Regions from separate parts of the Lactobacillus fornicalis genome, predicted to be linked through region 3. Evidence: predicted binding sites of a transcription regulator. Region 3 holds the regulator's gene; each other region holds the start of a gene.
The links. Region 3 encodes HrcA, which represses chaperone genes, less so after heat shock. Its sites were predicted from a motif close to TTAGCACTCNNNNNNNNNGAGTGCTAA; they were not measured.

Region 1: the regulator HrcA is predicted to act here: its motif matches at 1,716-1,742, upstream of ACNDLV_RS00130 (ATP-dependent Clp protease ATP-binding subunit).
Region 2: the regulator HrcA is predicted to act here: its motif matches at 3,784-3,810, upstream of ACNDLV_RS00370 (ATP-dependent Clp protease ATP-binding subunit).
Region 4: the regulator HrcA is predicted to act here: its motif matches at 3,011-3,037, upstream of groES (co-chaperone GroES).

The regions. Positions count from the first base shown of each region.
Region 1 covers NZ_JBLTIM010000001.1:27,831-33,976, reverse strand. The annotation lists gene ACNDLV_RS00140 (PTS sugar transporter subunit IIC) at 1-693, shown strand, start outside; gene ACNDLV_RS00135 (alpha/beta hydrolase) at 665-1,567, shown strand; gene ACNDLV_RS00130 (ATP-dependent Clp protease ATP-binding subunit) at 1,784-3,823, shown strand; gene ACNDLV_RS00125 (HD domain-containing protein) at 3,912-4,562, shown strand; gene ACNDLV_RS00120 (gamma-glutamyl-gamma-aminobutyrate hydrolase family protein) at 4,642-5,373, shown strand; gene ACNDLV_RS00115 (APC family permease) at 5,387-6,146, shown strand, end outside.
Region 2 covers NZ_JBLTIM010000002.1:777-6,922, forward strand. The annotation lists gene ACNDLV_RS00345 (adaptor protein MecA) at 30-710, opposite strand; gene spx (transcriptional regulator Spx) at 791-1,189, opposite strand; gene ptsP (phosphoenolpyruvate--protein phosphotransferase) at 1,402-3,138, opposite strand; gene ACNDLV_RS00360 (phosphocarrier protein HPr) at 3,138-3,404, opposite strand; gene ykzS (protein YkzS) at 3,510-3,692, opposite strand; gene ACNDLV_RS00370 (ATP-dependent Clp protease ATP-binding subunit) at 3,852-6,035, shown strand; gene ACNDLV_RS00375 (DUF1827 family protein) at 6,133-6,146, shown strand, end outside.
Region 3 covers NZ_JBLTIM010000008.1:99,954-106,099, reverse strand. The annotation lists gene dnaJ (molecular chaperone DnaJ) at 1-129, opposite strand, end outside; gene dnaK (molecular chaperone DnaK) at 201-2,042, opposite strand; gene grpE (nucleotide exchange factor GrpE) at 2,094-2,675, opposite strand; gene hrcA (heat-inducible transcriptional repressor HrcA) at 2,689-3,732, opposite strand; gene ribF (riboflavin biosynthesis protein RibF) at 3,852-4,790, opposite strand; gene truB (tRNA pseudouridine(55) synthase TruB) at 4,809-5,696, opposite strand; gene ACNDLV_RS02725 (ribosome-binding factor A) at 5,734-6,090, opposite strand; gene infB (translation initiation factor IF-2) at 6,102-6,146, opposite strand, start outside.
Region 4 covers NZ_JBLTIM010000003.1:42,023-48,168, forward strand. The annotation lists gene ACNDLV_RS00685 (Rpn family recombination-promoting nuclease/putative transposase) at 58-915, opposite strand; gene groL (chaperonin GroEL) at 1,038-2,663, opposite strand; gene groES (co-chaperone GroES) at 2,691-2,975, opposite strand; gene ACNDLV_RS00700 (redox-sensing transcriptional repressor Rex) at 3,160-3,801, opposite strand; gene ACNDLV_RS00705 (ABC-F family ATP-binding cassette domain-containing protein) at 3,975-5,885, shown strand; partial or broken gene ACNDLV_RS00710 (YfhO family protein) at 6,013-6,146, shown strand, end outside.

The DNA.
Region 1 (6,146 bases), on a different contig from region 3:
CTAGTAACTTTTAGTATTTTTTTGCATTGGCTAGGAATTGGTACTCCTATTATGGCAATATTTGAATCAACTAATAGTGGAGCTGCTACTGCGAATTTCAATTACGCTTTAACACACGGTTCTAGTTGGAATGTACCATATAAATATTTAGGGTCGAGTTTGGTTCAATCTTATGGAACTTTGTCAGGCACGGCATTTGTTTTCAGTTTAATTGTTGTTATTTTACTGATTGATAAAAATAAATATAATAAAGTGGTTGCTAAAGCTTCATTATTCCCAGTTATGTTTAATTCAATTTATGGTTTTTGGGTAGCTTTTCCTATTTATTTAAACCCTCTAATTTTAATTCCATTGCTTCTCGTTCCATTAGCTAATATGGTGGCTTCATCATTTGCAATTTTCTTACATTTAGTCCCAGTGAGTGTTTATCCTGTTTTAAGTGGAACGCCAGGTGTTTTAATACCATATATCGGTACTAATGGTTCATGGCAAGCATTGTTATTAACAGCCTTACTATTAGTGATGGATGTTTTCATTGTTATGCCTTTTTATAAGATTCATATGAATGTAGAAGCCAAACTTGAGGAACTTGATAAACAGCGGGATGCAGGGTTATTACCACTTAAAAAGCAAAATAAATTTGTAAAAAGTAAGGAGAAAAATAATGAAAAGATTACGGCTGAACAAAGATAATATTTGGTTAGTAGCAGCCTTAATTGTTATCATTATGACTGCGATTCCTACTATTATCTGGATGCAAAGATCCAATAAAGATAGAGCGCAACGTCACAATTCTCAAGTATCTCCAGTTATTATGGTGCCTGGATCTAGTGCAACTACTGAACGTTTTAATGAACTGGTTAACTTATTAAATAAAAATACTCAGAAAAAACATAGTTTATTAAAGGTTAAGGTAAGTACAAGCGGAAAGCTAACATACTCTGGTTCAATAAAAAATGGTGATACTGAACCTATTATCGTTATCGGCTTTCAAAATAATCATGATGGCTATTCAAATATAAAAAAACAAGCAGGTTGGTTGAATGTAGCTTTTAAGAGTTTGTCAGAACAATATAAGTTCAATAATTTTAAGGCCTTTGGACATTCAAATGGGGGGCTTATTTGGACTTATTGGCTGGAACATTATTATTCTGATTATTCAAGTCAAATTAAGATAAAAACATTAATGACTTTAGGTAGTCCGTATAATTTTACAGAAAAGAATATTAACAACAAAACGCAAATGTTGAGTGATTTTATTAAATATAAGAGTCGACTTCCTAAAACGCTGACGGTTTATTCAATTTCTGGTGGTGAAAATTATGAGTCTGATGGTCTGGTTCCTGAAAATAGTGTGGAAGCAGCTAAGTATGTTTTCCAAGAACAAGTGGCTCACTTTACTGCAATGACAGTTACTGGTTCAGATGCTCAGCATTCAAGTTTGCCTCAGAATAAGCAGGTGGTGCAGGTAATTCAGGAATATCTGTTGGATAAAGAAAGAAACAATAATCCACAAAATAGGACGAATAGAAGACGAACGCTATTAAATAGAGATAATAATAGATAATTTTTAGATATTGTGAAAAAGCAGCTAGTTTAACGCTTGTTATAACTAGCTGCTTTTTTATTTTTCACAAAAATAAAAACCTGTGGAAAAAATAAAGCATCAAAGTTGTAAGTTGTGGAAAAGATGCTATACTAAAGATGATTAAAGATTAGCACTCAACAAGTAGGAGTGCTAATTGATAATCTAACATATTGATACACAAGGGGTTGAAACTTTATGACATATTTTGACAACGATTTTGATAACTTATTTAATGAACTAAACAAGTCATTTTTTAATGATGATAATGGTAATACACGTTATTACTTTTCAACTAATTCAACTAACCCTCAAGCTGTGCAACAAATTGAAAAACCAAAACAAAACGATAATAAAATTGGTCGTGATTTAGTAAAAGAAGCTAAGAACAAAAAGTTCGATCCTGTAATCGGACGTGATGACCAAATTAATGCTGTTATTGAGATTTTGAGTCGTAGAAAAAAGAATAATCCTGTTTTAATTGGACCTGCTGGAGTTGGTAAAACTTCAATAGTTGAAGGTTTAGCACAAAGAATTGCCAGTGGTGATGTTCCTGATAAATTGTGTAAGATGCACATTTATGAACTTAATATCAATGACATGGTAGCAGGATCTAGTTTACGCGGTTCTTTTGAAGAAAAAATCAAAAAAGTAATTGATATAGCTCAAAAAGAGCCAAACACAATTCTTTTCATTGATGAATTGCACAATATTGTTGGAGCAGGTTCTACTGATTCAGAAAATAATTCCGGAGATGCTGCAAATATTTTGAAGCCGGCATTGGCCAGTGGAGATTTGAAGTTGATAGGTGCAACTACAACAAGTGAGTATCGGCAAATTGAAAAAGACCCTGCTTTAGCAAGAAGATTTCAAGCTGTTGATGTTCCAGAGCCAAGTAGCGAAGTAACTATTAAAATTTTGCAAGGCTTGAAAAAGAAATATGAAGAATTTCACCATGTAAAATATAGTGATGATAGCTTGAAGTTAGCTGTTGAACTATCACAACGTTATATTCAAGGGCGCTACTTACCAGATAAAGCAATAGATTTAATGGACGAAGCTGGAGCCAAAAAGAGTTTGGGAGTAGATTCAACTGATGAAGATAGCTTAAAACAAAGAATTCATGATTATCAGTTAATCAAAGATGAAGCTGCTAAAGCTGAAGATTATAATAAGGCAAGTGAATATAAAGACAAAATTAGCAAACTTGAAGAGCAACTTAAGCACACAGATAAAGCAAATGAACCTGAAGTAACTGCCAAGGATATTTATGCCTTAATTGAACAAAAGACTAAAATTCCTATGAGTGAATTACACGCTGATGAAGCAAAGAAAAACTTAGATTTAGCTAAGAAGCTGAAGAGTGTAGTGATTGATCAAGATAAAGCAATTGATATTATTACGGATGCAATTGCTAGAAAACAGGTCTTTAAAGATACCAACCGGCCAACTGGTTCATTCTTGTTAACAGGACCTACTGGGGTTGGTAAAACAGAACTTGCTAAACAATTAGCCAAAGAATTATTTGGTGGTAGTGACCATTTGATTAGACTTGATATGAGTGAATATCAAGATCAGATGGCTGTTAATAAGTTAATCGGTTCTGCTCCCGGTTATGTTGGCTATGGAGAAGGTGGTCAATTAACTGAAAAAGTTCGTCATGAACCATATAGTTTAATTTTGTTAGATGAAATTGAAAAAGCTAATCCACAAGTATTCAATGCATTGCTTCAAATTTTAGATGATGGTCGTTTGACAGATGCTCAAGGTAGAACAGTTTCATTTAAAGATACTATTATCATAATGACTTCAAATGCCGGATTTTCAGATAAGGTATTGAAAGATGGGGAAGTTGATAAAGATGCACTAATGAAGGCACTTGAACTTTACTTTAGACCAGAATTCTTGAATAGATTAGACGCAATTGTACCATTTAATCACTTGAGTAGTAAGGATATGACAAAGATTTGTGGTTTGTACTTACAAAAGATGGAAAATACGTTATCTAAACGCAAGATTAAGATGACAATTAGTGATGAAGCTAAGAAAGTTTTAGCTAAGAGAGGCTATGATAAGAAGTTTGGTGCTCGTCCACTTAGAAGAGTTATGGAACAAGATTTACAAACTCCAGCAGCTAAGTTGATTATGACTGAACCAGATTTGCAAGCAGTTGATTTTACTGCAGATGAAAAGCATCTTTACTTAAATGGAAAACCAATTGTTGACTTAGTTGCTTAAAATAATTTTTGAGTCACTCCGAAAGGAGTGGCTTTTTCTTTTTAAAAAATTTAAAGAGGGGGTAGACTATTAACAAGGAGGAAAAAACATGCAGATTAAAAATATTCAAGCGTTTGCTCATAAATATTTGGATAATGATACGACAGGTCATGATTATTGGCATGGAGAAAGGGTAGCAAATCTAGCCAAAAAATTATTTTTGCAAGATTATCCTAAGGCGCAAGAAAAGCAATTAGATTTGCTTTTAATTATGGGATATTTGCATGATACGATTGATGAAAAGATATGTGCTAATCCTGACGAAGTCACTAGTGAGATGAAGAATTTGCTTAAAAATGAGAACTTAAAACAAGATGAAATATCTAGTATTTTATTTGTTTTAAACCATATGTCTTATTCCAAAAATATCGAACACCATTTTCAATTGCCGATGATTGGTCAATATGTTCAAGATGCAGATCGAATTGAAGCTCTTGGTGCTATTGGAATTGCTAGGGCATTTGCTTTTGGGGGTAGTCATAATCAAAAAATTTATGATCCAGCAATTAAACCACAGACTTTAAAAAGTCATAAACAGTATCGTAATCATGAAGCTACTACAATTAATCATTTTTATGAAAAATTATTTAATTTAGAGCAAACAATGAATACACCTGCAGGGAGAAAAATAGCTCAGGAGAGAACTATATATATGCATAAGTTTGTTGACCAATTTTTAAAAGAGTGGGAAGGAAAATAAGCTTTTTATTTGACAGAATTTAATTTTTTTCTATAATTAACAACATGCTATGAACAAAAAGTAAGTGAGGAGGAGGACCATGGACAAGCCAATTATAGGTATTTCAGGTTCAGAAATTATTGATGAAGGTGGAATGTTTCCCGGCTATCGGCGTAGTTATGTTAATGAAGATTATGTTGATTCTGTTGTGAAAAATGGAGGTATACCATTTATCATTCCTTTTACTGAAAACGATGAGGTAATTAAAGAACAATTAGATCACGTGCAGGGATTGATTTTATCAGGGGGCCATGATGTTGATCCACATTTATACAATGAAGAACCTTTGCAAAAATTAGGCACAACTTGGCCAGAACGTGATCATTTTGACATGCTACTGCTTAAATTAGCAGAGGAAAAAGGAATACCAGTATTAGGGATTTGTCGTGGTTTCCAAATCATAAATGTGTTTCATGGAGGCTCATTATATCAAGATTTGTCATATCGACAAGGTGTGACGTTAAAGCATAATCAGGGGTCAAGACCTGATTTACCTACGCATTCTGTTGATGTGATTTCTGGTACACATTTAGCTGAGATATTAGCAAAAGATAAAATTTTAGTAAATTCATTCCATCACTTATTAATAAAAGATTTAGCTTCTGATTTAGTTGCTTCAGCTAAAGCAAGCGACGGTGTAATTGAGGGGCTTGAAACTAAAAATGGACAAGTAATAGGTGTCCAATGGCATCCAGAAATGTTACATAATAATGAACACGTTTCATATCAAAATAATTTATTTAAAAACTTAATTATTAAGGCGAACAACTAAGGAGAAAATTTTGATGAATGACAAAAGAGAAAGCGATAAACTGGGCTTTTGGTCAATAGTTTTATTAGCAATTAATTCGATTATTGGTTCAGGTATATTTTTAACACCAGGTAGTGTTGTATCAAGAGTTGGAAGTAAAGCTTTGTTAGTTTACTTAATTGCAGCAAGCTTTGCAGCCATACTAGCAATTACTTTTGCGGCAGCAGCTAAATATGTAACCAAATCAGGAGCAGCATATGCATATAGTAAAGCAGCTTTTGGAGAAAATGTTGGTTTCTATATGGGGGTATTACGTTACTTTTCTGCAAGTGTAGCCTGGGGAGTAATGGCAGTTGCTGTTATAAAATCGACTATTTCAATTTTTGGTGGCGATCCAAATAGCTTTCAAAATGTGTCTATTGGTTTTGTTGTTTTGATGCTACTTATTTGGATCATCAACCTATTTGGTCAAAGTGTAGTTAAATACATTATGAATTTATCTACAATTGGTAAGTTATTAGCTTTAGGGTTAGTAATTTTCGTAGGGGCTTTTTTATTACTGTCTACTGGTGAAAATCATTTTAGCGAAATAGATACTTTGCAAATAGCTGGTAAAAATGTTATTCCTGCTGTAACGACAAGTAGCTTTGTAATGGCAATTGTATCAGCCTTTTATGCTTTTACTGGTTTTGAATCAATTGCTTCTGGATCAGAAGATATGAAGAATCCAGCTAAAAATTTACCTCGAGCTATTCCATTGGCCATTTTAATTATTGCTTTAGTTTATATCGGTG
Region 2 (6,146 bases), on a different contig from region 3:
AGAGGTCAAAATTTTTTGACCTCTTTTGACTATTTGAAATAAGTTAATAAATCAGCTAGTGCATCTTGCTTGATCAAACACTTTCCATTATTTTTGAACAAATTAAGCGTCTTATCATCAGCTAAAGTTCCAAATTCAAGACAAACTGACCAAATATTGCCAGAATCTACATCTTCAGCATTACCTAAATTATTCATTTGTAATAAATAATGTTCCTTGAAAGTATAAAGACTAGCCGCTACTTTATCTGTTGGTAAGCTATCAGCTAATTGAACTACTTGGTCAATATCAGAAAATAAGAAATTAGCTTGATTACTTACTTCCTTGGCTGGGATATCCTTGTTAGAATCTGAAGAAATTCCCAATTCTTTATTGAGCTTTTGAATAGGTCCTAACCTACTTTCACGATTATCATTACCCATTCCTAAAAGATTACCAAGTTGTTTTTGAATACTATCAGCATCTGCTTTATTATATTTCGTTATTAATAAATCCAGACCGCCTTCATTAGGCATTACTTGAAAAGTAACTGGTTGATTATCTCCGGCAAAAGAGTGATCCGTATCTACCTCGCGCAAGATGGAATAGAAAAAGTCTTGGATTTCACTTTTATTTCCAAGTAAATCTAGCATCCTAATGCCACGACTTTTTAATTCTTCTGAGTCCATGTGCACTCGAATAGTATTTTCATTTATTTTCTCTACTTGCACCTTAATCCCTCCTTTGTACTAGAATATTGTAACCTAAATTACTAATAAAATAAAAACGTTAGCCGAAGCTAACGTAATTTTTAAAGGTCAGCCAATTTTTGAGCTTTGGCCAATTCTAAACGACGTACCTTTCTTGGTAAGAAACGTCTAATTTCATCATCATTATAACCTACTTGAAGTCGACGATCATCCATAATAATTGGTCGACGCAACAAGCTTGGATTCTTTTCAACAAGGTCTAAAAGCTGATCAATTGAAAGATCATCCAAATTTACATGTAGTTCTTGAAAAGCTCTTGAGCGTGTTGAAATAATTTCTTCAGTCCCATTTTCAGTTAGACGAAGAATATTGACAATTTCTTCTTTAGTCAATGGTTCTGAAAAGATGTTTCTCTCTTTGAAAGGAACATCGTGCTTATTAAGCCATGCTCTTGCCTTACGACACGAAGTACAACTAGATGAAACATATAAATTAATCATTACGTCACGCTCCTTAAATATAACATCAATTCTTCCTGTGTAATTTATTATACACTATCAGCTTAACTTTATAAAGTTAATATTTGTTTAATATTCTTAAAACCTTATATTGTTAATCTTTTTTCTATAAAATTATTATATCAATTATTTTTGAAAGAAGTGTGAATTTAAGCAAAAAAATAAAAGAGCCTATAACTAGACTCTTTTATTTATTAATCTAAATTAAGCTTGCTCATCAAGTCTTCTACTAACTTTTGGTTATCTTCATTAGTTAAAGATTCATTGATTGCTTTATCTACTAAACCTTCTAAGTCCTTAGTATCAAGCTTCTTCATTTGGCTTCTGATACGCAAGATTGAAGTAGCGCTCATTGAGTATTCATCAAGTCCCATTGCTAAAAGAAGTGGGAACATTACTGAATCACCAGCTGCTTCACCACACATACCACACCAAATTCCGTTATCATGAGCAGCATCAATCGTGTGCTTAATCAAACGAAGAAGTGAAGGGTTGTAAGGTTGGTATAAGTATGAAACATGTTCATTACCACGGTCAGCAGCAAATGTGTACTGAATCAAGTCGTTAGTACCAATTGAGAAGAAGTCAACTTCCTTAGCAAATTGATCTGCAAGTACAGCTGCTGCAGGTACTTCAATCATCATACCTACTTGAATGTCATCACCAATCTTAACACCATCTTTAACAAGTTTTTCTTTTTCTTCATTAAAGATAGCTTTAGCCTTGTGAAGTTCAGCCAAAGTACCAATCATAGGGAACATAATTCCCAAACGACCATAAGCAGATGCACGAAGCAAAGCTCTTAATTGAGTACGGAAGATTTGATCTTCCTTAAGAGAAATTCTAATTGCACGATAGCCTAAGAATGGGTTCATTTCTTCAGGAAGTGGCAAGTATGGTAAGTGCTTATCCCCACCAATATCCATTGTACGAATAACAACTTGCTTGCCATTCATACCTTCAATGACTTTCTTATATGCTTCGAATTGGTCATCTTCTGAAGGAAGTTCGCTAGAATTCATGTACAAAAATTCAGTTCTGTACAAACCAACTGCTTCTGCACCATTTTCTAATACACCAGCCATATCATCTGGAGTACCAATATTTGCAGCAATTGTGAAGTGTTTACCATCTTTAGTTACTGATGGAGCATCTTTCAACTTCTTCCATTCAGCCTTTTGCTTTAAGAAGGCTTCACCCTTCTTCTTGTAGTCTGCTACTTCTTCATCAGAAGGTTCAATTACTGCTAAACCATCTAAACCATCAACTACTAAAAGTTGACCGTCTTTAATATCACTAGTAATTGAGTCAGTACCAACAACAGCAGGTAATTCTAAAGAACGTGCCATAATTGCTGAGTGAGCGGTACGACCACCAATATCTGTTACAAAGCCTTTTACATAGTCTTTGTTCAATTGGGCGGTATCACTTGGAGTCAAGTCATGAGCAACAACTACTACTTCATGATCGATAGCTGCAGGATTTGGTAAATTCTTGCCAAGCAAGTGAGCCATAATTCGCTTAGAAACGTCACGAATATCTGCAGCACGTTCTTTCATGTATTCATTATCAGTCATGCTTTCAAAGATTGTAATGAACTTTTGACTTGTTTCATCAAGTGCAAATTCACTATTTACCTTTGAATCTTTAATTTCTTGCTTAATTGCCCCAATGTATTCAGGGTCATTAAGAATTAACAAGTGCGCTTCAAAAACTTGTGCTTCTTCTTCACCCAAGTTTTCCTTAGCAATATCACGAACACTTTCAACATCGTGAATAGAAGTTTCTACAGCCTTTTCAAAGCGAGCAACTTCTTGATCTACATCATCTACTGAAGCTTTAGTAAAAGAAAGATCTGGCTCAACTAAACGATATGCAGGAGCAACTGCAATACCGTCACTAGCTGCAATACCCTTTAAAGTCTTTGTCATTATTCAGCTAAGCCTTCCTTTTTCATAGTGTCGCTGATTGCTTCGATTGCTTCTGCAGCGTCATCACCTTCAGCTGAAATAGTAACTTCAGCATCTTTACCAACACCAAGTGACATAACACCCATGATTGACTTAAGGTTTACGCTCTTACCATTAAATTCCAAGTTGATGTCTGAGCTGAACTTAGAAGCAGCTTGAACTAATAAAGTAGCTGGACGTGCGTGAATACCTGTTTCTGCAATAATGTGAAAATCGCGTTTTTCCATAGTTAAAAGTCTCCTTAATAAATCATTTTTTCAAAAATACCCGTACGGTATCTAGATTAACATGTTTATAAATTTAAAACAACAACAATGTAAATGTTTTCAGTCTTATTTATCAATATTTGTTGCAGTATAAATAATTGCCCCGCCTCTTAAAGCGCGCCCTTTAATATAAGTTCTTTTTCCAAAAGCTCGCAAGGCCTGTTGAAAGGCAAATGCATCTTTAGCTTCTATTTTGTATTCAGATAATTCCCCATCAACTAATTGATTTAAAATGCTTTCATAATCCATATTCTTCACCAACTTTTTAAATTTCGCTAATACCTTTTATGTAAACCTTAGACATTTTAACTAGCAAAAAATACTTTGGCAAATTCCGAGCTTAGCACTTGACTAGTTAGAGTGCTAAAACTACAATTTAAGTAAAGTTAAGGGAAAGGCGGTATATGAATGTTATGCCAAAATTGTCATGAACGCCCTGCCTCCATTCACCTTTACACTAAGGTAAATGGCGAAAGTCGTTCACTTGATTTATGCCAAAAATGCTACCAAGAATTTCGTGCTAGTCAAGGAGGAAACCTTGGTAACGAAAATATAAATAATGATAACTACGATAATAATGAAAATCCAAATATGGGAGACTTATTTGGGAACTTTAATAACTTATTCGGTTCAATGAATGGCGCCACTGCTAGTCAAATGCAAAATCCACAAACTCCTGGTCGGGGTGGAAATGGTAATAGCATTTTAGATCAATATGGAACAGATTTAACTGCTTTAGCTAAACAGGGTAAAATCGATCCTGTCATTGGTCGTGACAAAGAAATCGCTCGCGTAATCGAAATTTTAAACCGCAGAACCAAAAATAATCCTGTTTTAATTGGTGAAGCTGGCGTAGGTAAAACTGCAGTAGTTGAAGGGTTAGCTCAAGAAATTGTTGATGGTAGTGTTCCTGCCAAACTACAAAATAAGCGAATTGTTTCTCTCAATATTGTTTCAATGGTCCAAGGTACTGGTGTCCGAGGCCAATTTGAACAGAGAATGCAACGACTTATCAAAGAATTACAAAGCAATCCAGACTTAATTCTGTTTATAGATGAAATTCACCAAATTGTTGGAGCCGGAAATGCTGAAGGCGGAATGGATGCTGGCAATATTATTAAACCTGCTCTTGCACGTGGTGATTTCCAATTAGTTGGTGCAACAACGATTAAAGAATATCGTGAAATTGAAAAAGACTCTGCTCTTGCACGGCGCTTCCAACCTGTTGAAGTTAAAGAGCCAAGTGTAGATGAAACTATTAGAATTTTACATGGTATTCAAAAGCGATACGAAGACTATCACCATGTTCATTACACTGACGCTGCGATTGAAAGTGCAGTAAAATTATCGTCACGTTATATCCAAGATCGTTATTTACCTGATAAAGCTATCGACTTACTTGATGAAGCTGGTTCAAGAATGAACTTAACAATTCCTTTTGTTGATAAAGAAAAGATCAAAGAAAGAATTGATGCTGCTCAACAACTAAAACAAGATGCTTTAAAGAATGAAGATTACGAAAAAGCAGCCTACTATCGCGATCAAATTGAAAAATATGACAAGATGAAAGATCAAAAAGTTGATCCTGACAAATCCCCTGTCATTACTGACAAGATTATGAATAAGATTGTCGAAGAAAAAACTGGCATCCCTGTTGGCGATATTCAAAAGCAAGAAGAAAATCAATTACAAAACTTAGCTAGTGATTTAAAAGCAAAAGTTATCGGACAAGATAAGGCTGTTGAACAAGTTGCTCGAGCAATTCGCCGTAACCGCATTGGTTTCAATAAATCCGGTCGTCCAATTGGTTCATTCTTATTCGTTGGTCCAACTGGAGTTGGTAAGACTGAACTCGCTAAACAAGTTGCCTTAAAGATGTTTGGTTCTACTGACGCAATGATTCGCTTTGACATGTCAGAATATATGGAACAATATTCAGTTTCTAAGCTAATTGGATCTGCTCCAGGTTATGTAGGTTATGAAGAAGCAGGTCAGTTGACTGAACGAGTTCGTCACAATCCATATAGCCTGATTTTACTTGACGAAATAGAAAAAGCTCACCCAGATGTTTTAAACCTCTTCTTACAGATCTTGGATGATGGTCGCTTAACAGATTCTCAAGGTAGAACTGTTTCATTTAAAGATACAATAATCATTATGACTTCAAATGCTGGCCAAGGTATTAAAAATGCTAGCGTTGGATTTACTGCCGAAGCCAATCCAAGTAAAGAATCAACTCGTTCATCCATGAGTCAATTCTTTAAACCAGAATTTCTAAACCGACTTGATGATGTAATTGAATTTAATCCATTATCAAAAGAAGACTTGCTTAAAATTGTTGACTTAATGATTGCTAAGACTAATAGTATGATTAGCGATCAAGGTCTACATATTGATGTTACTGACGCTGCTAAAGAGAAGTTAGTAAAAGAAGGTTATGAACCTAGTCTTGGTGCAAGACCTCTCCGTCGCACAATTCAAGAAGAAATTGAAGATAAAGTAGCAGACTTCAAACTCGATCATGCTAATGTTAAAAATTTCCTTGCCGATTTAGTCAATGATGAGATTACTATTTCTGCTAAAGAAAGTTAAAATTAAGCACCTGCGGGTGCTTTTTCTATAAACGATTTAACGATTTTAGAGTATACTATAAATATAGAAACAATTTAGAAAGACGCAGGTGAAAACAATGCATTTAATTGA
Region 3 (6,146 bases):
TGCGTCTGGTGCTTTATTAATATCTGGGTGATATTTTTTGGATAACTTCCGGTAAGCTCTCTGGATATCTTGCTCACTCGCATTTTTATCCAATCCCAGAATGTCATAGTAATCGCGACTTGTCGCCATTTTCTAACGCTCCTTATCTTTGATAAAAGAAAAGGACTAAAATTAGTCCTTAACTTTCAACCATTATAGCATTACTTGTCAGGGTTTACTTTTTTAAAGTCACCATTGACAGTATCTCCATTATTGCCATCATTATTATCTGATGGGTTTGGACCAGCTTGGCCTGCTTGACCTTGAGCACCATTGGCTTGATACAACTTAACTGCTAAATCTTGTGCAACCTTAGATAAAGCGTCCTTCTTTTCTTTCATTTCATCTAAGTTGTTATCTTTTTGAGCTTTCTTAAGTGCTTCCAAAGCATCCTTAACTTTAGATACTTCATCTGCAGGAACCTTGTCGCCAACTTCTTTCAAAGTCTTTTCAGTAGTGAAGATTAATGAATCTACTTCATTACGTAAGTCTGCTTCTTCTTTCTTCTTTTTATCCTCATCAGCGTGTTCTTCTGCTTCTTTTTGCATACGCTTGATTTCTTCGTCGGATAAACCTGATGATGACTTGATAGTAATCTTTTGTTCCTTACCAGTACCCATGTCCTTAGCAGAAACATTTACGATACCGTTCTTGTCAATGTCGAAGGTAACTTGAATTTGTGGCACACCACGTGGTGCAGCTGGGATATCAGTTAACTCAAATCTACCTAATGTCTTGTTATCAGCTGCCATTGGACGTTCACCTTGCAAAACGTGAATATCTACAGCTGGTTGATTATCTGCAGCAGTTGAGAAGATTTGGCTTTTTGAAGTTGGAATAGTAGTGTTTCTATCAATTAACTTAGTGAAGACTCCACCCATGGTTTCAATTCCAAGTGATAAAGGAGTTACATCAAGTAAAACAACATCCTTAACATCACCTGAAATAACACCACCTTGAACAGCTGCACCTAAGGCAACAGCTTCATCAGGGTTGATTGAGTGGTCAGGTTCTTTGCCACTCCACTTCTTAACTGCTTCTTGAACAGCTGGAATACGAGTTGAACCACCGTTTAAAATAACTTTATCAATATCGTTAACAGTTAAGCCAGCATCTTTCAACGCATTATCAAATGGAATCTTAGTTCTTTCAACTAAGTCATGAGTTAATTCATCAAATTTAGCACGAGTTAAATCAGCTTCCAAGTGAAGTGGACCACTTTCACCTGCAGAAATAAATGGAAGTGATATATGAGTTGAACTTACACCTGATAAGTCCTTCTTAGCTTTTTCAGCAGCATCCTTTAATCTTTGAAGTGCCATCTTATCCTTAGATAAGTCTACACCATTATCAGCCTTGAAGTTTTCAATCAACCAATTCATAATCTTTTGGTCGAAATCATCACCACCAAGGTGAGTATCACCATTAGTAGAAAGTACTTGGAAGACGCCGTCACCTAATTCCAAAACGGAAACGTCGAAAGTACCACCACCAAGGTCGTATACTAAAATCTTTTCATCTTCTTCATCTTTATCAAGACCATAAGCAAGTGAAGATGCAGTAGGTTCATTAATAATTCTTTGAACATTTAATCCTGCAATCTTACCAGCATCCTTAGTTGCTTGACGTTGTGAGTCATTGAAGTATGCAGGAACAGTAATAACTGCATCCTTTACTTCTTCACCAAGATAATCTTCTGAGAACTTCTTGATGTATTGCAAAATCATCGCAGAAATTTCTTGTGGAGTATAGCTCTTGTCGCCAACCTTAACCTTGTATCCTGCTTCACCCATGTGACGCTTAATTGACACAATAGTATTTGGGTTAGTGATTGCTTGACGCTTTGCTACTTCACCAACTTGAATTTCTCCATCCTTGAAAGCAACTACAGATGGTGTAGTTCTGTTACCTTCAGGGTTAGTAATAATCTTTGGTTCTTTACCTTCCAAAACAGCAACTGCTGAGTTAGTAGTCCCTAAGTCAATACCAATAACTTTTGACATATCAAAAAGTCCTTTCTTATTTCTTTTTATTTTTTAAATAAGCTTAATTAATTATTGGGCAACAATAACCATTGCTGGACGTAAAGTCCGATCTTTATATTGATAGCCCGCTTGCAAAACTTGAACAACGTGATCTTTTTGTTCATCATTTTCTGCAACTGTTGTTTGAACAGCTTGATGCAAATTAGGATCAAATTTTGCACCTTCAGCCTTAATTTCAGTAATACCATGATCAGCCATTGCCTTAACCATAGCATCTAAGGTCATTTCAACACCCTTTTTTAATTGTTTAGAAGCTTCATCATCTACTTTTACACTTAAAGCCCTTTGCAAATTATCAACTGCTGGTAAAATATCCTTTGCTAAAGATTGGGATTCATATTTAATAAGTTGCGCACGTTCTTTATTGTAGCGATTTTGCATATTTTGAATTTCAGCTTCACTTCGTAGATATTTATCTTCAAGTTCAGCTTTTGCAGCTTTTAATTGCTCAATTTCTTTAGCAAGATCTTCCCCAACTTTTTGGGTATCTTTATCAGCCTTAGAAGAAGTTATTTTTGTTTCCTTATGCTTTAAATCTTCTTTAGGCTTTTGATCAAGGTCTTTTTCACTTGGAAATTCTTTTTTACTCAAGACCTTCCCTCCTTTACTGAAATTTTCCGTAATAATCGAGTAGTTTCTTCGCTAATTCCTGTCTGAAATATTCCATTAAACCAATCATTTGTGAATAAGGCATATTCGTTGGTCCCAATAAGGCAATTGTGCCTCTGCCATGACTTCCAACACTATAGCTTGCTGTAAGTAAACTATAATTTTTTAGTAAATCACTTGGAAGTTCTGAACCCAATTTAACTTGAACTGGAAAATGCTCATCAGAATCATCACCTTCAAAACTCAATAAGCTACTAATCATGTCATTTTGATCAAACATTTCATACAAAGATCGAATGTCTTGAACATTGCCTGTAGCATTATTCAAAAGATTTATTTGACCATCAACATACATCTGTTCACTAGCCGCATCTTTCAAGACGTCTGCTAGCAAACTTAATAAATCATCAGCATTGCCACCTAATTGGTGACTCACTAACTCACTAAGCATTTCTGGTGAAACAGCTGATAAGCTTTTACCAACCAATTCATCATTTATTAAACGAACAGCCTTTTCTATTTCTTCACCATTAGTAAATCTTGGTAGAGAATAGACTTGGCTTTGAACATTTCCATTATTTGTAACCAAAATTGCCATAACTTGTCGATTAGATAAAGGGACAATCCTAAAACCAGTTATTAAAACATGTCTGGATTCTGGCCCTTCTGCAAAAGCAGTATAATTTGTCAAATCTGACAAAATCTTAGCTGCTTCTTGCACAATTTCATTCACTTGATGAAATGGACGATCCAATTGGCAAACAATTTGATTATAAACAGACTCAGGTAGTTGTAATGGTTCAACTAAATGATCAAGGTAGTAGCGATAACCATCACTTGATGGAATACGACCACTTGAAGAATGTGTCTTTTCAATAAGACCTTGTTCTTCTAACACCGCCATTTCATTTCTAATGGTTGCACTAGAAACCTTCATTGGCAGTTGACTCATCACAGTTTTGGAGCCTACGGGCTCATGCGTCTGCGTGAAGTCCTTAATGATTGTTTTCAAAATAAGCTCTTGACGTTCGGTTAACATATTCTCGACCTCTTAATTAGCACTCATAACTCTCAGGTGCTAACATGAATAATATACTAATAAATTAGCACTAATGCAAGTCCTTTGCTAATTTTTTATGCAAAAAAAGAACTAGTTACCTAGTTCTTTATATTCTTAAAGTATTTCCGAATTTCTTTCTCGTCTTTAATAAGTTGCTCTTTTAATTCATCTAAACTAGAAAATTTTATTTCGCCTCTAGTATAGTGATACCATTCAATACTTATTTCTTCATCATAAATATCTTCATCAAAATCAAATAAATGTGACTCTATGTAAATTTTTTTACCAGTTTGGATTGTTACGTTATAGCCAACACTAGTCATTGAATCATACCACTTGCCATGAACCAAAGTTCTTGTTGCATAAACTCCAATTTTAGGAATAACTTTGCGATCATTTAAAACCAAATTAACTGTCGGGAAGCCAAGTTTATGCCCATTGCGTAAACCATGTCCAACAATTCCTGACATTATATAGTGACTTCCTAACAAATTAGTAGCTAATTCTAAATTTCCATTGCGAATTGCTTGTCTAATTGCAGTTGAACCTATTTTGCAACCACCACTAGTTTGTTCAGGCAAAATAACAATTTCAAATCTATTTTTTGCAAAATATGGTAGATTTTCCATATTAGCAATATCTTTTGGCCCATAAGTATAATCAAATCCAGCTACTACCGCATCTGCTTTTAATTTTATGATAACTTGATCGACAAATTCTTGTGGACTTAACTTACTAAAGCCCTCTGTAAATGGAGCAACAGCAAGATAGTCAACTCCCAATTTTTCCATTTTTTCAGCTTTTTCAGGAAGATTATCCAAATATTCAAAATCCGTTCTACCTAAATAGATTTCTTTAGGATGGCGATCAAAAGTCAATACCATTAAAGGTAAACTTTTTTTCTTTGCTACTTCTTGAGCGCGTTTAATTAATTTTTGATGTCCAATATGTACCCCATCAAAAAACCCCAAAGCCAAAACTACATGAGTGCGAGTTAATTCTTTTTTAATAGGATAACTAAGATGAATTATTTCCAAAATTGATTCCTTCTACTATTATTCATTTTGTAAAAGCATTAAATATGGTCTATATGTATGCGATTTCAATTCATAAATTGCTTTGACTTTTTTATTGTAGCGTAAAGCGATCTTTTTTGCATCATTTCTTAATGAAATCGCATTCCCATTTTTAACTTTCTTCCAAATTTGTTCGCTCATATCAATTGTTTCATAATCAGCAAAGAATGAATCAATTGGCAAAATATATTTAAGAACTAATTCAGGATTGGCTTCTAATTCTTCTAGCTTCACTGCTTTCTCTAAATTAAAACCCGAACTACTAGTTCTTTGTAAATATGTCATAACTGCTGGGTAACCTAATTTTTCACCCAAATCATTTACTAAGCTTCTTACATACGTTCCTTTGGAACACTCAATGTTAAAGCCAAATTCTTCTTGTTCATTTTGGTAATTAACAGGTTCTAGTAGCTTATATTTAAAAATCTCTACACTTCTTACAGGTCGAGTTACTTGAATCCCTTCTCTTGCATACTCATAAAGTCGTTTTCCATTTACTTTGACTGCAGAATAAATTGGTGGGACTTGATCTATTTTGCCTAAAAAGCTATTCATCCCTTTTTGAATTTCTTCTAAAGGAATTTTTTCAGATACAGCTTTTCTTTGCAAAACCTTTCCTTCTGTATCATAACTATCAGTAGAAAAGCCTAATAACCCTCTACCAGTATATGATTTTGGTCTTTCATGCATTAATTCAATTAATTTAGTTGCCTGTCCAATTGCAATCGGCAAGACTCCCTCTACTTCTGGATCAAGCGTCCCAGCATGACCAATTTTTCTGGTTTTTAAAATTTTTCTTAATTTATAGACAACATCTCCACTCGTCATACCCTTACTTTTATTAATCACTAAAATTCCATTTATCATATTTCCACCTACAATAAAAGCGCCCTAGGGCGCTTTTTTATCTGTCATTTTCTTGCTTTTTTAGTTGAGCAATTAATTTATCAATTTTACTACCGTATTGTACCGAAGTATCTCTCTTAAAGATTAATTCAGGCACTTTATAAACAGTCAATTCTTGGCCTAATAAGTGTCTCATTAATCCCTTTGCTTTTTCTAAACCTTCGGCTACTTCTTTTTCTTTATTTCCATCTTCAGTCAATAAAGAATAATAAACTGTAGCATAAGAGAAATCATTGGTACATTCAACAGCAGTCAAGGTTACATCACTCAAACGTGGGTCACGAATCTTTTTTTGCAAAATTTTTGATAATTCTCGCAAAATTTCTCCTTCAACCCGACCTATTCTGTGTTTCATGCTAGTTCTCCTTACTTAGGCTTAACTTCTTGCATTTCATATGCTTCAAGCTCATC
Region 4 (6,146 bases), on a different contig from region 3:
TATTTTTCAGCTATCTTTATTTCTTGGCTGTTCTCATAAGATTTCTCCCTGACAAGTTTATTTCATATTCTGGTGGATTATTGCTTGGATGTCTGAGTCACTTAAGCTGAAGTCTGGACCAACAGTTTTCTTAATTTGCTTAAACACATCTGTTTCGTTAGTCTCTGGTCTCATTTCTTTAATGGTCAACGTAAGAGCCTTCACCGTATTCTTGTCGCCTTTTTCGCGACCTCTCTCAATACCTCTTTTTTCCGCTACTGCTGTTTCTTCCTTCATCCGTAATTCTGCTGTTCTCATAAGATTTCTCCTTTTCGGATCATCATTATATTCTTGGATTTTGTTCTGAATCTCTTTAAAGATTCCTTTTGATTCTATTTTATCATCGTTCATTAGTTTTTGGAGATTTAACAAATCGACATCTTCGCTGCCACTACCTTTTGAATTAATGATAATATTTTCAGCATTGTTTTTAAGCTGAATACTTTTATTTTCATCATCATACAAGTGAAAACTATAGCGCAGCTTTCCCTTACCGAATGGATCAAAAGCACACAAGAATATCAGATACGTTCTAGACAATGAAGTGTACGGTTCGCCTCGATCCAAAGTATCCCGATCCATCGAGGATTGATAATACCGCATTCGTGGTCCAATGTCATGATTGTTATTAACCTGCATTTCCACGTCATACAAGTTACCTGCTTTGTCTTTAACCGCAATATCGAGTCTGACAGATTTACTAATTTTATCCGACTTAGTCCCTAGCTCTTTTTGCGCATCGATACTTTCTACAGACACAACATTCACATCAGGTAGTGCCGCTTGAATAATCGCCTTACAAAAGCGTTTATTTTGCATAATACTACCAAAGATTTCATCATTTGTGAAACCATAAAACTTTTGGTCTTCAAACATGGTAATTTCCTCCTATATTTTTCGTACAATATAAAATACGAAAAAATGGGAGGTTTTAATTTACAAAATAAAAAAGCCCTAGAACATAGTTGTTCTAGAGCTTGAAAGCTAATTTACGCTTTTTACATCATGCCGCCCATACCTGCAGCTGGGTTAGCAGGTGCAGCTGGCTTTTCTTCTGGGATTTCAGCAACTACTGCTTCAGTAGTCAAAAGTAATGCAGCGATTGATGCCGCATTTTGTAATGCTGAACGAGTTACCTTGGTTGGGTCGATAATGCCGGCCTTAACCATGTTTTCCCACTTGTCAGTTGCAGCGTTGTAACCAACTTCTGGGTCAGCACTCATTAAGTGGTCTAAGATAACTGAGCCATCTTTACCAGCGTTTTCAGCAATTTGACGAACTGGTGCGCTAAGAGCACGTAACACAATGTTAATACCAGTTTGTTCATCTTCATTGTCGCTAGTAAGCTTAGTGATTGCCTTCTTAACATCTACTAAAGCAGTACCACCACCAGCAACATAACCTTCTTCAACTGCGGCACGAGTTGAGTTCAAGGCATCTTCAATTCTGTACTTACGTTCCTTCAATTCAGTTTCAGTAGCAGCACCAACCTTGATTACTGCAACACCACCAGCAAGCTTAGCAAGACGTTCTTGCAACTTTTCCTTGTCAAAGTCACTAGTTGAGTTTTCAATTTCTTTTCTAATTGAGTCAACTCTTTCAGCAATGGCTTCCTTAGTGCCACCACCTTCAACAATAGTAGTTGAGTCCTTAGTTACAGTAACCTTGCCAGCTTGACCTAATTGATCAATTTTAGTGTCCTTAAGTTCTAAGCCTAAATCTTCAGTAATAACAGTACCACCAGTTAAAGCTGCAATATCTTGTAATTGAGCCTTACGACGGTCACCAAAGCCAGGAGCCTTAACTGCAACAACGTTGAAAGTACCACGAATCTTGTTCAAAACAAGAGTTGGTAATGCTTCACCTTCAACATCATCAGCAATAATAAGTAATGACTTACCTTGTTGAACAATTTCTTGTAATAATGGCAAGATATCTTGAATGTTAGAAATCTTCTTATCAGTAATCAAGATGTATGGATTATCAAGATCAGCTTCCATCTTGTCGTTGTCAGTTACCATGTATTGTGAAAGGTAACCACGGTCAAATTGCATACCTTCAACTACTGAAAGTTCAGTGTTAACACCCTTTGATTCTTCAATTGAGATAACACCATCATGGCCAACCTTTTCCATAGCATCAGCAATCAAGTTACCTACTTCTTCTGAAGCACTTGATACGCTAGCTACTTGTGCAATTTCGTCACGGCCAGAAACCTTGTGGCTAATCTTATGCAATTCATCAACTGCAGCCTTAGTAGCCTTTTCAATACCACGACGAATACCAACAGGGTTAGCACCGGCAGTTACGTTCTTCATACCTTCATTAACGATAGCTTGAGTTAAAACAGTAGCAGTAGTAGTACCGTCACCAGCAATATCATTAGTCTTTTGTGCAACTTCGCTAACAAGCTTAGCACCCATGTTTTCGAAGTGGTCTTTCAATTCAATTGCCTTAGCAATAGTTACACCGTCGTTAGTAATTTCTGGTGCACCATAACTCTTTTCAAGCACTACGTTACGTCCCTTAGGTCCTAAGGTTGTCTTAACAGTATCAGCTAACTTATCAACACCCTTTAATAGTGAGCGTCTAGCTTTTTCATCAAATTTAATGTCTTTTGCCATAATAAAATTACTTCCTTTATTTCAGAATTATTTTACAATTGCTAAAATGTCTTTTTCATGAAGGACCAAGTATTCTTCTCCGTCATACTTAACATTAGTGCCAGAGTACTTGTCGTAAACTACACGGTCGCCTTCCTTAACAGTCATTGGTAAAACTTTACCTTCACTGGTAACTAAGCCACTACCTACTGCAACAACTTCACCTTCAGTTGGCTTTTCTTTAGCATTTGAAGCAAGGACGATACCGCCAACAGTTTCTTCTTCTTCTTTTTTTACTTTTACGATCACGCGATCACCAATAGGTTGTAACACGTTTGTCCCTCCTATATTAACTATCAATTTAATTTTTAGCACTCTTTATTTCTAAGTGCTAACTTACAATGCTTATAATAATATGTTTTTCTCCTCGATGCAAGCAAAAAATAGCACCTTTTTGCTTCGAGTGCTAAAAAGGTGCTATTCGTATAAATTAAGTAAGCAATACTAATGCTTTACTCTAATCTTCAATTTTTTTATCAGATTCTAAAAAGTAAACCAAAGTTTGTAATTCTGTTGCTAAATCAACATTTTGAATTCGAACACCTGCAGGAGCTGATAGTCGAACAGGTGTAAAATTCATAATTCCTCTAACTCCTGCTTCAACAATTTCATTAGCTGTTTTTTGGGCATTTATTTGAGGAACTGTTAAGATTGCAATTGTAATTTGTTGCTCTCTAATTTGTTCAATCATGTCTTTCATATCATAAACCGGAACACCACTAACAATCTTTCCAGTTAAATCAGAATTGATATCAAATGCACAAGAGATTCTAATATTATTACTACGTTTAAAGTTATAATTAAGTAAGGCATGCCCCAAATTCCCTACTCCTATTAGGGCAACATTAGTCAAAGTATCTTGATTCAAGATTTTTTTAAAAAATCCCAGTAAACTTTTGACATCATAACCATAGCCACGCTTACCTAATGCGCCAAAATATGAAAAATCACGTCTAATAGAAGCACTATCAACTTGAACTGCTTCTGAGAGTTCAGTTGAGGATACTTTTTCTTTTCCTTCCTCATTTAATAAAATTAAGTAACGATAATAAAGTGGCAATCTACGTGCAGTTGCCTTTGGAATTTTTATTTTATCCATCAAAGAACCCTTCTTCATTCAAGTTTGTGAATGTGAAATTTTTTCAATCATGAATATGATACATACACTTATGGTTCATATGCAAGTAATATTTTCACAAATTTAATCCTAATAGCAACAAGTAAGTGAAATCTTCACATTTCCTATGGTAAAATATTGCACAGGTGAATTATATGATTATTGCACAAGGACATGCCCTTGAAAAACAATTTGGGGCAACAACTTTATTTAAAGATATTAATTTTTCAATTGAAAATAATGCCCGAATTGGTCTAGTAGGACCAAATGGGGTCGGGAAAACCACTCTTCTCAAAATTATGACTGGAGAAGAAGAATCAACTAAAGGTGAATTTACAGTTAACAAAGATATTGATGTTGGATATATCGCCCAGGAAAATGCCTTAGATGAAGATAAAAGCATCTGGGACGAAATGATTACTGTTTTTGCACCACTTATCAAGCAAGGCGAAACTTTAACCAAAATGCAAGAACAAATTGCTGATAATCCAGAAGATAGTGACTTGCTTAAGCGTTATGATCAAATGCAATTTGACTTTGAACAAAATGGTGGTTATACCTATCAAGCTGATATAAAAAGTGTCTTAAATGGTTTCAATTTTAAAGAAAACACTTGGACCAAGAAAATCAGCTCACTATCTGGTGGTGAAAAAACAAGACTAAGTTTTGTTAAATTACTTCTTAAAAAGCCCGACTTACTTTTGCTTGATGAACCAACCAACTATCTTGACTTAGATACTTTAGATTGGCTCGAAGGATTTTTGAAAAATTATGATGGAGCTATTTTGACTGTATCTCACGATCAATACTTCTTAGACCATCTTGCAACGCAAATTTTTGAAATGCGTTATGGTAAGTTGACTATTTTTAAAGGAGACTACACTCACTACTTAGCTGAACGCAAATTACGAGATGCTCAACAAGAAGCTGCTTATGAGAAGCAACAAGAAGAAATCAAGAAAACCGAAGAATTTATTCAGAAAAATATTGTTCGTGCTACGACTACCAAGCGGGCTCAAAGTCGCCGTAAGCAACTAGAAAAAATGGATCGAATTGATCCACCAAAGCACAGTAACAAAGTGCGGATTAATTTTAAGGCTGATCGTCCTTCTGGAAAAGAAGTTCTAATTGCTCAAGATTTAACTATTGGCTATCCTGATAAAACTATGGTTAGTGATATTTCTTTCCAAGTCAATAAAGGAGATCGAGTAGCTATTATTGGGCCTAATGGAATTGGTAAATCCACTTTACTCAAGACTATTATGAAAAAACTAGCGGTTAAATCAGGGTCCATTAAGTATGGTGCTAGTTTAGATATTGGTTACTACGATCAAGAATTACAAGGACTAGATTACAAAAAGACTGTTATTGATACTATCTGGGATCGCCATAAATCAATGCCTGAAAAAGATGTTCGTTCGATTTTAGCTAGTTTTCTTTTTACCGCTAAAGATATTGACAAGGTGGTTGGCCAATTATCAGGTGGGCAGCGAGCTAGATTAACATTAACCGTTTTAGCCTTAGAACATGATAATTTCTTAATCATGGACGAACCTACTAACCACTTAGATATTGAAGCAAAAGAAGTTCTTGAACAGGCTCTAAGTAAATTTGATGGTACACTTTTATTCGTATCTCATGACCGGTACTTTATTAACCAACTAGCAAATAAGATTATTTCAGTTAGAACTGGTCACGCAAAATTATATGAAGGTAATTACGAATATTATTTAGGAGAAAAAAATAAGCCTGTAAATCAACTACCTGAACAAGTCACTAAAACTGAAACAAAAGTTAGTGAAAACAAGTTATCTTATCAAGAACAAAAAAAGCTTGATTCACAAAAGCGAAAATTACAAAGAACAGTTGATGATTTAGAAGCTAAAATTGATGAATTAGAGCAAAAAGAAGCAGATATTCAAACTGAAATGGCAAATCCTGAAATTGCTTCTAATTTTGATAAGTTAGGGCCATTGCAAGAAGATTTATCAAAAGTTCAAGCTGAACTTGATCAAGCTACTAATGATTGGGAACAAGCTGTTAACGATTTAGATAATTTTGGATAAAGAAAAGGCCATACTCCATTACTAAGAGTATGGCTTTTTATATACCTTAAAACTCCTCATATAAAAGCTATTACTTCCATGTTAGAATGGATTAGTATATTTTCATTACTTTAGAGGTTTTTATTTTATGAAAAAAAGAACTTGGATTTTTGCCGGCTTTCTTGCTGGTCTTATATTTTTTATCGCTAGTTGGATTGGCGGTACTAATTTCCTAATGGGTGGAACTATTCACTCTGGTGATTTGATTGACCAATATATCTC